2 linked regions of the Catenuloplanes indicus genome follow. The protein of the gene in region 1 interacts with the protein of each later gene in a pairwise test. Links are inferred from orthologs where the notes say so. Each region holds a gene or a part of one and is shown on either strand. Other genes may lie near its edges.

Region 1 (7,266 bases):
ACCGGCGCCGATCACGTCCGCGCGGCCCGGGTGCATGACCGGAATCGCCAGGCGCTCCGCGCGGGTGGCGGCGAGCATGTCCGCGGTGACCTTGGCGACCTCGTCGTAGGTGAGGCGCGCGTGGTGGATCCGGGCCGGGTCGTACTCGGTGAGACCGCGCGCGATCGCGACCACGGTGGTGACCGAACCGGCCAGGCCGACCAGCGTCTTCGCGTCCCGGCCGGGCACGGCGGCGAGCGCGCGGTCGACCTGGGCCGTGATGTCCGCCTGGGCCGCCTCGATCTCCGCGGCCGTGGGCGGGTCGCCGTGCAGGTGGCGCTCGGTCATCCGGACGCAGCCGATGTCCACCGAGATGGCCGCGTCCACCTGGCGGCCGCCGACCACGAACTCGGTGGAGCCGCCGCCGATGTCCACCACCAGGTACGGTGCGTGCGCGCCGGGCGGCAGGCCGTGCACCGCGCCGGTGAAGGAGAGGTGCGCCTCCTCGTCTCCGGTGACCACCTCGGGCGGCGTGCCGAGCGTCTCGGTGACCATGGCGCGGAACTCGTCCGCGTTCTCCGCGTCGCGGCTGGCGGACGTGGCGACCATCCGCACCCGGTCCGCGCCGAACTCCGCGATCGCGGCCGCGTAACCGGCCAGCGCGACCCGGGTGCGCTCGATCGCGGCGGGCGAGAGGCGGCCGGTCCGGTCGACGCCCTCGCCGAGCCGGACGATCTCCATCCGCCGGGTGACGTCGAGCAGCTGGGCGCCGGGGCCCGCGTACGACGCCGGAAGGTCGGCGATCAGGAGACGGATGCTGTTGGTACCGCAGTCGATCGCGGCTACGCGTGCCATGGGCTCAGCCTACGTCGGACAGGTGCACCAGCATCCGGGTGTTGCCCAGGGTGTTCGGCTTGACCCGCTCCAGGCCGAGGAACTCCGCGACACCCTCGTCGTAGGAGCTCAGCAGCTGCTCGTAGACCGGGGACGGCACCGGCGCGCCGTCGATCGCCCGGAACCCGAACGAGGCGAAGAACCCGGTCTCGAACGTCAGGCAGAAGACCCGGGAGACGCCCAGGTCGCGCGCGGTGTTGAGCAGCTCGGTGACGATCCGGTGGCCGATCTTCTGGCCGCGGCACGCCGGGTCGACCGCGAGCGTGCGGATCTCGGCCAGGTCCTCCCACATCACGTGCAGCGCACCGCAGCCGACGATCGCGCCGTCGGCCAGCCGCTCCGCGACCCAGAACTCCTGTACGTCCTCGTACAGCGTGACCGTGGGCTTGCTGAGGAGGCGCCGCTCGCCGCTGTACGTGTCGATCAAGGCCCGGATGCGGCGTACGTCGGCGGTCCGGGCGCGGCGTACCGCAACATCCATACGGCCAACCCTACTGGCTCCGTCCGACCGACCCGGCGACCGGCACCGATACCGCATCCTCGTAGACATGACCCGCGCCCCGGCCGTCGCCGCCGTCGCCGTGCTGGCACTGACCGGCTGCGCCGCGCAGGCCACCGGCGCCGGTGGCCGCGGACTGACCGAGGTGCTCGACCGGCTCGGTCAGGCGTCCGCGGAGACGTACACCGCGGTCTACGCGCTCGGCACCGGTGAGATGGCCACCGTGGTGAGCGCGCCGCCGCGGACGGCCACGATCAGTGGCGACGACCGCCTGGTGGTCGGGCCGGACGGCGTGACGCTGTGCGAGGACGGCACCTGCTCGCGGCCGCCGGGCGCGGCGGACGCACCCGGCGGCACCGGGATAGTGACGACGGAGCAGGTGCGCGCGATGGTCTCCGCGGCGGCCCACCTGCCGGGCGTGGACGTGGCCGTCTCGACCGCGACGTTCGCCGGGCGGGAGACGCTCTGCGCGGACGTGCACGGCATGTCGGACTTCACCGTCTGCGTCACCGAGGACGGCATACTGGCGTCGTTCCGCGGCGACGGTGAGATCACTCTGGAGCTGACCCGGCTGGCCGAGTCGGCGGACGCGTCACTCGTCGCTCTGTGACGGCGCCACGCACGGCCCGTCGGTCCACCACGGGCCGATCATCTCGGCGGCCTCGTCGCCGAACGGGTTGACGCCCGGGCCGGCACCGAGCGCGTGGCCGAGGTGCACGTGCAGGCACTTGACCCGGCCGGGCATGCCACCGGCCGAGACACCGGCGATCTCCGGCACGTCGCCGATCGCCTCGCGCCGCTTCAGGTAGTCCTCGTGCGCGGCCCGGTAGCGCGCGGCCAGGTCCTCGTCCTCGGCCAGGCGCGCGGACATCTCCTTCATCACGCCGGCCGACTCCAGCCGGCTGATCGCGCTGGTCGCGCGCGGGCAGGTCAGGTAGAAGAGCGTCGGGAACGGCGTGCCGTCCGCGAGCCGGGGCGTGGTCTCCACGACGTCCGGGTTGCCGCACGGGCAGCGGTGCGCGACCGCGCGGGTGCCGCGGGGCGTGCGGCCGAGCTGGGCGGCGACGGCCGCGAGATCCGCCTCGGTGGCTTCTTCCCGATGAGGCGGGTGGATTTCCTGCGTCACTTATTTATTGGCTTCCTGGATGCTGGACCACAACGTGTCGTACCACTTGTCGGGCGTCTCGGACGGCGCGGACGGGATCCCGCCCCCACCCGGGGCGGCACCGGCATCCTGGTTCATCACGATCAGCAGCGTCTCGTCGGGGTGGGCGTAGTAGAAACGATTCCGGACCTGGGTCCGCACGTACTCGTCGTCCTGCCACTTGTCCACCAGCTCGCTGAGTTCCCGGATCCGTTCGCGCTGCTCGGCCTGGGACGCCTCCATCGCGGCGATGTCCGCCTCCTGCGACAGATAGAGCCGCACCGGGTACGTGTACGCCAGCGCGAGCGCGATCAGCACCACGATCAGCACCGCGGCCCGGCCGGTGTAGCGCCGGGGCTGGGTGGCGGTGGTGCGCTTCGCGGCACCGGCCGCCGCCGCGCGCCGGGCGGCCGCGGGACGGCTGGCGGAACGCCCGGTCTCGGTCGGCCGGGGCTCGCGGACGATGCTGGCGTCGCGGATCGCGGTGCGGGCGCCACGCGCGCTCCGGGCGGGCGAACCGGCCCGGCGCGTCGGCCGCGTGCCGTGCCCGCCGCGGGCAGGCCCCTGACCGCCCGGCGATCGCCGTTGCGTCACGACACCCGCTCCATCGCTACATCAGCTCCCACTGCCCCCGCCGTACCCATTCTCACGCTAAGCAACCATGACGGGCGCGAGGGCCGGAGGCAAATCCACGGGATTTTTGATCAGATACTGCAAACCCCTGGCGGAAAGTGCCCCCGGCCCTTGCGACCTACGTGGGTACCGCGTGACTCTGAGTTACTTGGCGGCCTTGTAACGCGGGAACGCGCCGGCACCGGCGTAGCGCGCGGCGTCCGCCAGCTCCTCCTCGATACGCAGCAGCTGGTTGTACTTCGCGACGCGCTCGGAGCGGGCCGGGGCACCGGTCTTGATCTGGCCGGAACCGACCGCGACCGCGAGGTCCGCGATCGTGGTGTCCTCGGTCTCGCCGGAGCGGTGGCTCATCATCGACTTGAAACCGTTGCGGTGGGCCAGCTCGACCGCGTCGAACGTCTCGGTCAGCGAGCCGATCTGGTTCACCTTCACCAGCAGCGCGTTCGCGGCCTTCTCGGCCACGCCGCGGCCCAGGCGCGTCGGGTTCGTGACGAACAGGTCGTCGCCGACGATCTGGATCTTGTCACCGAGTGCCGCGGTCATCGCGGTCCAGCCGGCCCAGTCCTCCTCGTTCAGCGGGTCCTCGATGGAGACGATCGGGTACGTCTCGACCAGCTTCGCGTAGTAGTTGATCATCTCGTCGGAGGACTTGGAGCCACCCTCGAACGTGTACGCCCCGTCCTTGTAGAACTCGGTCGCGGCCACGTCCAGCGCCAGCGCGAAGTCGGTGCCGAGCGAGTAGCCCGCCTTCTCGATCGCCTCGGCGATCAGGTCCAGCGCGGCGGCGTTGGTCGGCAGGCTCGGCGCGAAGCCGCCCTCGTCGCCCAGGCCGGTCGCCAGGCCCTTCTTCTTCAGCACGGACTTGAGCGCGTGGTAGACCTCCGCACCCGAGCGCAGCGCCTCACGGAACGTGGACGCGCCGATCGGGGCGATCATGAACTCCTGGACGTCGACGTTCGAGTCCGCGTGCGCGCCGCCGTTCAGGATGTTCATCATCGGCACCGGCAGCAGGTGCGCGTTCGGCCCGCCGAGGTAGCGGAACAGGCTCAGCTCGGCCGAGGCCGCCGCGGCCTTGGCGACCGCCAGCGAGACGCCGAGGATCGCGTTCGCGCCCAGCTCGGACTTGTCCGCGGTGCCGTCGATGTCCAGCATCTTCTGGTCGATCAGGCGCTGCTCACTGGCCTCGTAGCCGAGCAGCTGGTCGACGATGCGGTCCTCGATGTTCGCGACCGCCTTCTCGACGCCCTTGCCCAGGTAGCGGCCGGCGTCGCCGTCACGCAGCTCGAGCGCCTCGAACGCGCCGGTGGAGGCGCCGGACGGGACAGCGGCGCGCGCGATCGTGCCGTCGTCCAGACCGACCTCGACCTCGACGGTCGGGTTGCCCCGCGAGTCGAGAATCTCCCTGGCGACAATTCCCTCGATGGTGGCCATTTTGTCGTGTCGCTCCTTGAGTTGTGATTGCCGGCCCGCGTACAGGCTGTGTCTGCCGGCCCGCCGGCGGGACCTGTGAGCCGAACCCCCGATCGCCGCCACCCTGCGGCCGACCACGACGCTGAGCCTATCCATCCGGGCGGGGGCGCCGCGTGCGAGGCCGGGGAAAACCCTCAGGGTGCCGCGCGGGAGACCGATGGGTGAACGTGAGTTTTCCCTCCCCCGGCATCAACGAGCGGGTCGAGATCACGGTGAAGCGCGGCGGCACGTACCGCTCCCGCGTGGAGGATCTCGACGGCGCGCTCCTCTCGCTGGCCGCGCCGCTGGACCTGCTGGTCACCGACGTACCCGACCCCGGCATGGAGCTGACGGTCCGCTGGATCGCGGGTGAACGCGGCCGCTACGCCGCCGACGCCGTGATCACCCGGATCGTGCACGGTCACGTCAGCACCTGGGTCGTCGAGATCACCGGCCGCCCGGCGATCGAGCAGAACCGCGAGTACGTCCGCGGCGGCGGCGGCGAACCGGTCGAGCTGACCGTCGGCGAGGACGGCGAGCCGCACCGCGGCGAGGTCATCGACGTCAGCGAGCGCAGCATCAAGGCGGTCTTCAAACGCCTGGACATCGCCGCGGGCGCCGAGGTCTCGCTGCGCGTTCTGCTCGAGTCCGAGCAGATGACGCTGCACGGCACTGTCTACCGCGTCGTCGACCAGGCCGCCACCTCCGAGGTCCAGGTCGTCCTGATGCTCGACGCCGACGAGTCCCAGGCCCAGGCCATCCGCCGGCACGTGATGAACCTCCAGCGCCTGGCCCGCGCCCGCGCCCGCGACCACGCCTGACCCCTTCGTCCGATATGCCGCGCCGCGGGTGTGGAGCGCGGTGGTGGACTGGTGAAGGGGTGTTGCGTCGCGTCGGGATGGGGAGCGCGGCGACGGTTGCATGGTTTGTCCGGTGTTGTGCGGGACCGGCTCCGGGGCGGGCGGGAAGCGGAGTGCCAGCGGAGTCTTCGCGCCCGGCGGGGTTTGCCCGCGGGAGCATGCGGGCCGCACCACGCCGGGAGCGGGAAACCGGAATGGGATGACTCAGCGCCGTGGGAGCAGGCGGGCCGCACGGTGCCGGGAGTGCGGCTCAGACGCCCAGCAGCGTACGGAGGTGGCGCGGGGACGGTGAGCCGTGCGCGAGCATGGCGTCGTGCCAGGTGCCGAGCGGGACGGACGGTGGGCGGGCGGCGGCGATCGCGGAGACCTCGGTGTAGCCGACGAAGTAGGTGGAGAGCTGGGTCGAGGTGAGCAGCAGGCGGCGCCACTTGCCGGCGGCCTCGCCCTCCTCCTGGAACGCGCGGCCGGTCATCATCCGCATCGCGTCCGTCTCGGACAGGTCCTCGCAGTGGACGAGCTGGTCGAGCACCGCGTTCATGGTCATTCGGAGTTGCATCTTGAGCTGCTGCATGCGGACCGGCAGGCCGCCGAAGCCGTGGTCGGCCAGGGACTCCTCCGCGTGCACGGCCCAGCCCTCGACGAACGGGTCGGACCAGCCGAGCGAGCGAACCCGGGTGTTGCCGCGGTAGCGGCGGGCGTGCGCGAGCTGGACGAAGTGGCCGGGCATCGCCTCGTGCACGGTCAGGTTGCGGACCATGTGGTGGTTGTACTCGCGGTAGAGCGACTCGACCCGCTCCGGCGACCAGTCCGCGGGCGCCGGTGCGATGCAGTAGAACGTGGGCACGTCCGCGGTCTCCATCGGGCCGGGCGGGTCGCAGTAGGCGACGCTGACGCCGCGCGCGAACTCCGGCATCGCCTCGATCACGCACTCGTCGTCCGGGATGGTGACGATCCCGTGCGTGCGGACGAAGTCCGTGGTCTCGGCCATGGTGACCCGGGCGAAGTCCACTATCGTGTCGTTGTCCGGCCGTTCCTCGGCCAGCTGGGCCAGCGCGCGGCGCACGGTCTCGTCGGTGGCCGGCCCGCCGGTCAGCTCCGCCGCGGTCTCGCGGATCCGCTCGCCGATCCGCTCCAGGTTGTCCTCGGCGCGGCGTAGCACCTCGGACGCGGACAGCTCGGTGTCCAGCGTGTGCCAGAGCCGCGCCTCCCACTGCCGCCGGCCGAGCCGCGGCGAGCGGCCGTCCGCGTCCAGGCCGCGCAGGTGGGCGGCGAACCCGTCCAGTTCCTCGGCCGCACGGGCGGCCAGCGGCGTGATCCGGCCGGCCAGCGACGGTTCCTCGGCCAGCAGCGTGGGCAGCTCGTCGCGGATCAGGCCGGCCGCACCGGCGAACTGCCCGGCCGCGGTCTCGACGTGCACCCGCGGGCAGTCGTGCAGCACCGCACGCGCGGTGGCGACCGCGTCCGGCACCGCGGCGAGCCGGCCGGCCAGCGACTCCAGCCGCGCCGCGACCGGCGCGAACCGGCGGGCCATCAGGCCGTGCAGCAACGGGCCGGGGTTGTGCAGCAGCGGGTTCCACTCGTGCTCGCGGATCTCGGTCAGTTCCAGCAGCCGCCGCTCGACCATGGTGGTCAGGATCGCGTGGTCGACCTGGTCCTCCGGGTCGAGCCCGTCCACGTCCAGCTGGGCCAGCGCGTTGCCCGCGTCGATCAGCATCGCGGTGCGTTCGGTGACCGCACCGGCCGAATGGTCCGGCAGGCGGTCGTCGTGGGTGTGGTCCCCGGCGTAGAAGGCGGTGACCGGCTCACTC
Region 2 (7,238 bases), 3.6 Mb from region 1 along the record:
CGTCGGCCCCGGAATCGCACCAGGTCCACCGGCCGCGCATCGTGCACACGTCCGGGTCGCGGGCTGACCGCTCCGGGTGGAGCGGATCACCGCCGGTTCGGAATTTCACCGAGTCCCGCCAGCGCGTGGTGGGCTACCCCTGAGTCTGACACGTTCCCGCGCGAACGTCTGCCACCGGGGGATCGACGTCACAGCCGCCACGCGCCTCCCTGCCGCCGGAACACACCGCCGACCGCCAGCTCCGGCCCACCGCGCGATCACCACCAGCGGCGCATCCGGCCACCGCTCGGCGCCCATGGCGCCTGGGCCTGGGCCCGGGTGCGGTGACACCCCCCTGCCCCGCTGCGGTGCGGTCCGTGCCGTGGAGCGGCTGCTGCTGTCACCGCTTCCCACGGTCATCCGCCGCACGGCGGGCACAGGGTCACACGGCGGCGTCTCCGGCACGGTGGGCGAGGGGTTCCGCGTGGGGACCTGCCGCACGGCGGGCGGATGGTCGCGCGGAAGCGCCGCTGGCGCAGAGGCCGAACCGTCACGCGACGGCCCCGGCCGCGTGGCCGACGAACCGCCACCCAGCGGCACCGGCCGCACGTCGGACGAACCGCCACTCCGCGGCACCGGGCGCGCAGCAGGCGAACGATCACACGACGACACCGGCCGCAGGTCGGACGAACCGCTGCTTGGCGGCACCGGCCGCGTGGCTGACGAACCGCCACTCGGCGGCGCCGAGCGGACATCGGACGAACCGTCGCGCGACGGCACCGGCCGCACGTCGGACGAACCGCCACTCGGCGGCGCCGGGCGCGCAGTAGGCCGGTCACGGTCAGAGCTAGGCCCACGGCGCACGCCGTCGACGGCCGCCACGGCATCGACATAGGAGTAGCCACACTCGCGGCGCAACCGCGCTATATGACCCCGGCGCTTTCCCCAGAAACGACGCCGCTCATGTTTACGGCGAAACTCGTCCCGCGCGGCAGAATAGTTCCGCGACGCGGTCCGATCCCGCATCACCGCCAATTCCGACGATGTGAACAGCTGCATCTGACGCATAGGTAGAGCTTTTCACAGAACATCGATCAATGCCGCCCCGAATACGACTCCCGGCCTACATGCGATCGTGCACCATCCGCAATACGAGACCTTCCCGCCTCGGTTAAAGACCACCTCCGGAATGGCAACCGTGTCGCTTTTCGCTTTCGTGCGCCAGCACAAAACCGGCGCTGCCGGGATGCACCGTCTGCCGTCGACCACCCTTGGGGTGCAGATCTTCGGCAGGGCCGCCACACACGACGACACCGCAGCCAAGGCACGGACGGCGCGCAGCGACGACCCTGCCGACCCAGACCAAAGCTGGCGGCCCTGCCGAAGATCTGCTCGGCTTCGCCTGGGCGACGGCAGACGGAGCATCCCGGCCCACAGACGCAACCCACACCACCCACGAAAAAACAGCCGGCCCCACGGACCCCGCGCTGGCTGGAAGCCCCGCCATGCACCGGAGTCCCGAGACCCGCCGGAGGCACCGCCCTACAACGCAACCCCCACGCCACCGCACCCACAGACGCAACCAATATGACGAAATATCGGGCGCGCAGCGCCCGATTAACACCCGCCACCAGCAGCGATCCCCACCACGGAACAGGAACCGCGCAGCAGCAGCGCACCGCGGAACGGAAGCCGCCCGCAGAGCAGCCGCGCACCGCAGAGCGGGAGCCCACCGCGGAACAGGAGCCCACCACAGAACAGCAGCGCACCGCAGAGCGGGAGCCCACCACAGAACAGCAGCGAACCGAAGAACAGGAGCCCCACCGCGGAACAGGAGCGCACCGCGCGACAGCAGCCGCACAAGCAGCACACCGCGAAACAGGAGGTGCACAGCAAAACGGGACGCCCGCTACAACACCTCGCCCACCAGACGCCGGCCGCTACGCGCCCTGGACGTTCCCCCGTTTATCGATCGCCACATAAGACCCCGGCTGGTTCTTCGCCGTCTTCTTCATGTCCGACGCGATCGCCATCACGATCCGAGGGTCGTCGAAGCGCCGCCCCTCCCCCGTCGTCGCGACGCCGATCGACAGCGTCACCAGCGCCGCACGCTGCTTACCGCCCCGCCGGTCCGGGACCTCGATATACCCCCGCCGCGCATGCTCCGGATCATAAAGCTCATCCGCCGCCCGCTCGAAATCGACAACCATCGCCTGAGTGAGCGGCCGAATCTGTTCCGGATGGCAGATAAAAATGAAGTCGTCCCCACCGATATGACCGAGAAAAACCGGCGGCAACCCTACCTGGACCACCGCACGATGCAAACTGCGCGCCAACGCCTGAATGAACGCATCACCACGGTCGAAGCCATACACGTCATTGACCGCCTTGAAGCGGTCAATATCAATATAGCCGACCGCATAATCCACGCCACTACGCATCCGGTCGCTGATCTCCCGTTTCACGCGGGAATTACCCGGCAACCCGGTCAGCGGCGAGACCTCGCGTGACTCCTGGTTCCGGTTCAGCGTGTTGCGGACCCGGGCCACCAGCTCGGACGTGTCGAACGGCTTGACCATGTAGTCGTCGGCGCCGGCCTTGAGACCGTTCACCTTGTCGATGGTCATGCTCTTCGCCGTCAGCATGATGATCGGCAGCGTCGAGGTGATCGGGTTCGCCCGCAGCCGGCGGGTCAGTTCCAGGCCGTCGATCTCCGGCATCATCAGGTCGAGGACGGCCAGCGACGGCCGCTGTTTGTCGATCTCCTCCAGCGCCTGCTTGCCGTCGTTCGCCACGACCACGTCGAAGCCGTCGAGTTTCAGGTTGAGCGCCACGAAGTGCGCTATGTCCTTGTCGTCGTCGACCACGAGTATCAGGTCGCGGCCGGGCTCCGGCCCGAACTCGTCGCGTTCGCTGCTGCTCATGCTGAGCCCAGTGCCCGCAGCTTGCGGATGGCCTCGGCCGGGTCGGCGGCGCCGTAGATCGCGGTGCCGGCCACGAACGCGTCCGCACCGGCCTCGGCCGCGGCCTCGATGGTGTCGGCGGCGATGCCGCCGTCGACCTCGAGGCGGACCTCCAGGTGGCCGGCCTCGATCCGGCGCCGGACCGCGCGGACCTTGTCGAGGGTCTCCGGTAAGAACTTCTGGCCGCCGAAGCCCGCCTTGATCGTCATGACCAGCAGCGTGTCGAAATGCGGGAGCAGATCGAGGTACGGCGTGACGTCGGTGTCCCGGTCGATCGCCAGACCGGCCTTGGACCCGGCCGCGCGCAACGTCTTCGCCAGCGCGACCGGGTCGTCCGTGGCCTCGGCGTGGAAGGTCACGTTGTACGCCCCGGCCTCGGCGTAGCCGGGCGCCCAGCGCTCCGGGTCCTCGATCATGAGGTGCACGTCGAACGGGATCGGCGTGGCCTTGCGGAGGCTCTGCACGACCGGCAGCCCGATCGTCAGGTTCGGCACGAAGTGGTTGTCCATCACGTCGACGTGCAGCCAGTCAGCCTCCCCCTCGACCGCGCGCGCCGCATCGGCGAGGCGGGCGAAGTCGGCGGCCAGGATGCTCGGGGCGATGACGATCGACGGCGCGTCCACGGGACAAGTCTACCGATCGCCGGGCTTTTCGATCACCAGTGCCGCATAGGGTTGCGGCGAAGCCACGTACCGAGGGGAAATGATCTGTCATGGCACGCACGATCGCCACGAACACCCGGGTCGGCCGGGACGCGTTGCTCGACTTCGTCCGGCCGCGTCACCACGGCGTCCTGATGACCACGCGCATCGACGGCCGCCCGCAGGCGTCGCCGGTGACCATGGGCGTCGACACCGAGGGCCGGATCGTGATCTCCACCTATCCGGAGCGCGCGAAATCCAACAATGTCCGGAAGAACCCGCTGGTGTCGGTGTGCGTGCTGTCGGACGAGTTCAACGGCGCGTGGGTGCAGGTCGACGGTACGGCCGAGGTGCTGGACCTGCCGGACGCGCTGGAGCCGCTGGTCGACTACTTCCGCTGCATCTCCGGTGAGCACCCGGACTGGGACGAGTACCGCGCGGCCATGGTCGCCCAGGGCAAGTCGCTGATCCGGGTCACGATCGACGCCTGGGGCCCGATCGCGACCGGCGGCTTCCCGGCCCGGCTCGCCGGCAGCTGAGTCAGTCCGCGAACCACGCCGCGGCGCCGGCCGGCAGCATCCTGCCGGCGCCGATCGGCGCGCTGGTGAGCAACGGGGTCGCGCGCGGGTCGGCCTCCGCCGGTTCGGCACCCATGTTCACCACGCAGATCAGATCACCGGGGGTACGCCGGAAGCAGAGCACCGGATCGCCCGGCTCGGACAGCCACTCCAGGCCGCCCTCGCCCAGCCGCTCGCGACGGATCTCCAGCGCGGCCCGGTAGAGCGTGAGCATCGAGTCCGGGTCGGACTGCTGCGCCTCCACGGTGCACTCGGCCCAGGACGGCGGCTGCGGCAGCCACGGCGTACCGGTGGAACGATCCGGGGAGAAGCCGAACGGCGGCTCCGCACCGGACCACGGGATCGGCACCCGGCAGCCGTCCCGGCCGCGCTCGGCGCCGTTCGTCCGGATGAAGTTCGGGTCCTGGCGCAGCGCGTCCGGGATGTCGAGCACCTCCTCCAGGCCCAGCTCCTCGCCCTGATAGAGGTAGACGCCGCCGGGCAGCGCCAGCATCAGCAGCGCGGCCGCCCGCGCGCGGGCCTGACCGGTCGCGCCGCCGCCGTAGCGGGTCGCGTGCCGGACCACGTCGTGGTTGGAGAGCACCCAGGTCGCGGGCGCGCCGGCCGGTGCGAGACCGGCCAGCGTGTCGTCGATCGCGGTCCGGAACGCGGCCGCGTCCCACGGCGCGACCAGGAACGCGAAGTTGAACGCGGTGTGCAGTTCGTCCGGCGCGAGATACCGGCCGAGGCGGGCGAAGTCGAGCACCCACGCCTCCGCGACCATGGTCCGGTCGCCCGGGTACGCGTCCACGATCCGCCGCCAGCCACGCCAGATGTCGTGCACCTCGTCCCGGTCCCAGAACGGGTGCCCCGGCTGTGCGATGTGCACCGGCACGTCCGGGTCCAGCGTGTCCGGCAGTTCCGGGAGCGCCGGGTCCTTGCGCAGGCCGTGCGCGACGTCGATGCGGAACCCGTCCACGCCCCGGTCCAGCCAGAATCGCAGGACGTCCTCGAACTCCGCGACCACCTCCGGGTTCGTCCAGTCCAGGTCCGGCTGCGCGGCGTCGAACAGGTGCAGGTACCAGCTGCCGTCCTCGACCCGGGTCCAGGCCGGGCCGCCGAACACGGACCGCCACCCGTTCGGCGGCGCGTCGCCGCGGCCGGGCCGGAAGAGGTAGCGGGCGCGGGCGGCCCGGTCACCGGCGAGCGCGGCGCGGAACCAGGCGTGCGCCGACGAGGTGTGGTTCGGGACGATGTCCACGATGATCCGGAGGCCGGCCGCGTGCGTGCCGGCGATCAGCGCGTCCGCGTCCTGCAGCGTGCCGAACAGCGGGTCCACGTCGCGGTAGTCGGCGACGTCGTAGCCGGCGTCGGCCTGCGGGGACGGGTAGAACGGGTTCAGCCAGATCGCGTCCACGCCCAGCCCGGCCAGGTACGGCAGGCGGGAGAGCACGCCGGGCAGGTCACCGACGCCGTCGCCGTCGGAGTCCGTGAAGCTGCGCGGATACACCTGGTAGATCACCGCGTCGCGCCACCACGGGCCGCCCTCCGTCATCCGCCGATCATCTCATCCGGTGGCCGTCAATGCTGGTTGAACCGAAGGCACCGGTGTCCCGTTATCAGGGCCACGACGCACCGAGGAGTGACCGTGGCCACGTTTTCCCTGTCCGAGATCTGCCGGGACGGCAGGTTCGTGCCGATTCCCGGTGGCGCGTACTTCCACCCGGGCACGATGGCCGACCCGGTCGACCTGCTCGCGCTGGCCAGGGCGATGAACGCGGCCCGCCCGGCGGACGGTGGCGCGATCGTCGTCCCGGAGACCGCGCTGCACCGGCCGGGCGCGCTGCACGCGGTGCGGAACGCGCTGGACGGGATGCCGGCCGGCGTGGTGCTCACCGGACCGGACGGCAGCCTGATCGGTACGGACGACTGGCTGGCCGCGACGGACGCGACCGGCGCGCAGGCGTACGCACCGTACCGGCCGGGAATGCTCCTCTCGCCGCGCGTGGTGCCGGTCGACGCGGCCGGCCGGGAGAACGCGGACGCCCCGGTCGCGGTGCGGGTGCTGCCGCGCGCCGACGCGGACGCACGCGAGCTGCTGCGCACGGCCGCGGACCTGGCCCGCGACCTCACCCGCCACCCGGCCGACCGAATCCACGCGCTGCCACCGTCCCGCTCGCCCGCGTACCTGATGGCGGCCGGCATGATCCTGACCGGGCGCCCGCACGCCTGGGACCCCGGTCGCGTGACGCCACCGACGCTCGCCGAGGTGCACCGCGCGTTCGCCGGCGGCGGCACGGTCGCGCTGCCCGGCTCCCCGGCGCTGGTGCACGCGTCCGGCGTCACCGGTGAGAAGCTGACCTGGGTGTTCACGAGCGACGACGGCACGCTGTTCGCGGTGTCCGCGGACGGGGTCGCACCGGCGTCCCCGGGCCTGCTGCGGGCGCCGGGCACCACGGTCACCCGGTTCGGGCCACCGGACGACCTGCCACCGTTGCGCGCCGCGCTGCACGCGCTGGGACCGTGGGACGGCGAACCCGACTGTGTGGACCGGGTCGCGCGCGTCCTCGGCGCCCTGGGCGGCCTGACCTATGCGTCCGGCACGGACGGGCTGCGCCCGCGCGAGGTGCTGGCCGCACGGCTGGGCGGCTTCTTCGGGCCGGAGAGCGGGCCCGCGCTGCTGGCCGGGCTGAGCCCGGGCACGGTCGCGCCGGTCTGGGTGCAGCCGGCCCCGCTCGCCGACGGCCGTCTCGATCCCGGCCGGGCCGCGCACATGGTGCTGGTCCACCACCGCGGCGACGGCCAGTTCACGCTGCTGGAGACGCAGCTCGACGGCGAGGCCGGGCTCCGGCCGTTCACGCTGCGCGACCCGGTGCTGCCCGGTGCGCTGACCGGCACGCTGCGGCTGGTGCAGGACGGCGCGGGGCACCTGCGGCAGACCGAGGTGGACGGGCGGCGTACCGTCTCCGCGCCGGCACCGGCTCCGGTGGACCGCGGGACGGCCGCGCTGATCGACCCGGCCATCGGCCGGCCGGACCCGGAGGGCCTCGGCGCGGAGTTCGAGCCGATGGTCCGGATCGGCCAGGCCCGGGAGCTGG

What was found. Proteins that work in one complex are often made in the same cells at the same time.
Region 2: the proteins of eno (region 1) and rpe interact in binary tests that used the Escherichia coli proteins (3 or more experiments, as listed by UniProt). The link is inferred for Catenuloplanes indicus from one-to-one orthologs.

Annotation. Positions count from the first base shown.
Region 1 is NZ_JAUSUZ010000001.1:4,073,204-4,080,469, forward strand. Bases 2,438-5,234 are described here. They hold eno (phosphopyruvate hydratase), read right to left. Parts: upstream 4,581-5,234; coding sequence 3,294-4,580; downstream 2,438-3,293. Other genes in these bases: J2S42_RS18330 (DUF501 domain-containing protein), read right to left, coding at 2,438-2,498; J2S42_RS18335 (FtsB family cell division protein), read right to left, coding at 2,499-3,110; J2S42_RS18345 (flagellar brake domain-containing protein), read left to right, coding at 4,787-5,234. Also shown: J2S42_RS18315 (Ppx/GppA phosphatase family protein), read right to left, coding at 1-834; J2S42_RS18320 (amino-acid N-acetyltransferase), read right to left, coding at 839-1,354; J2S42_RS18325 (hypothetical protein), read left to right, coding at 1,422-1,982; more of J2S42_RS18330, read right to left, coding at 1,965-2,437; more of J2S42_RS18345, read left to right, coding at 5,235-5,419; J2S42_RS18350 (DUF885 domain-containing protein), read right to left, coding at 5,709-7,266. UniProt on the Escherichia coli protein: Catalyzes the reversible conversion of 2-phosphoglycerate (2-PG) into phosphoenolpyruvate (PEP). It is essential for the degradation of carbohydrates via glycolysis.
Region 2 is NZ_JAUSUZ010000001.1:7,629,654-7,636,891, reverse strand. What follows is about bases 1,733-4,501. They hold rpe (ribulose-phosphate 3-epimerase), read right to left. Parts: upstream 3,566-4,501; coding sequence 2,900-3,565; downstream 1,733-2,899. Other genes in these bases: J2S42_RS33970 (glycoside hydrolase family 13 protein), read right to left, coding at 4,124-4,501; J2S42_RS33975 (PPOX class F420-dependent oxidoreductase), read left to right, coding at 3,655-4,122; J2S42_RS33985 (GGDEF domain-containing response regulator), read right to left, coding at 1,920-2,903; J2S42_RS33990 (hypothetical protein), read right to left, coding at 1,733-1,803. In the rest of the region: more of J2S42_RS33990, read right to left, coding at 1,597-1,732; more of J2S42_RS33970, read right to left, coding at 4,502-5,695; J2S42_RS33965 (hypothetical protein), read left to right, coding at 5,789-7,238. UniProt on the Escherichia coli protein: Catalyzes the reversible epimerization of D-ribulose 5-phosphate to D-xylulose 5-phosphate.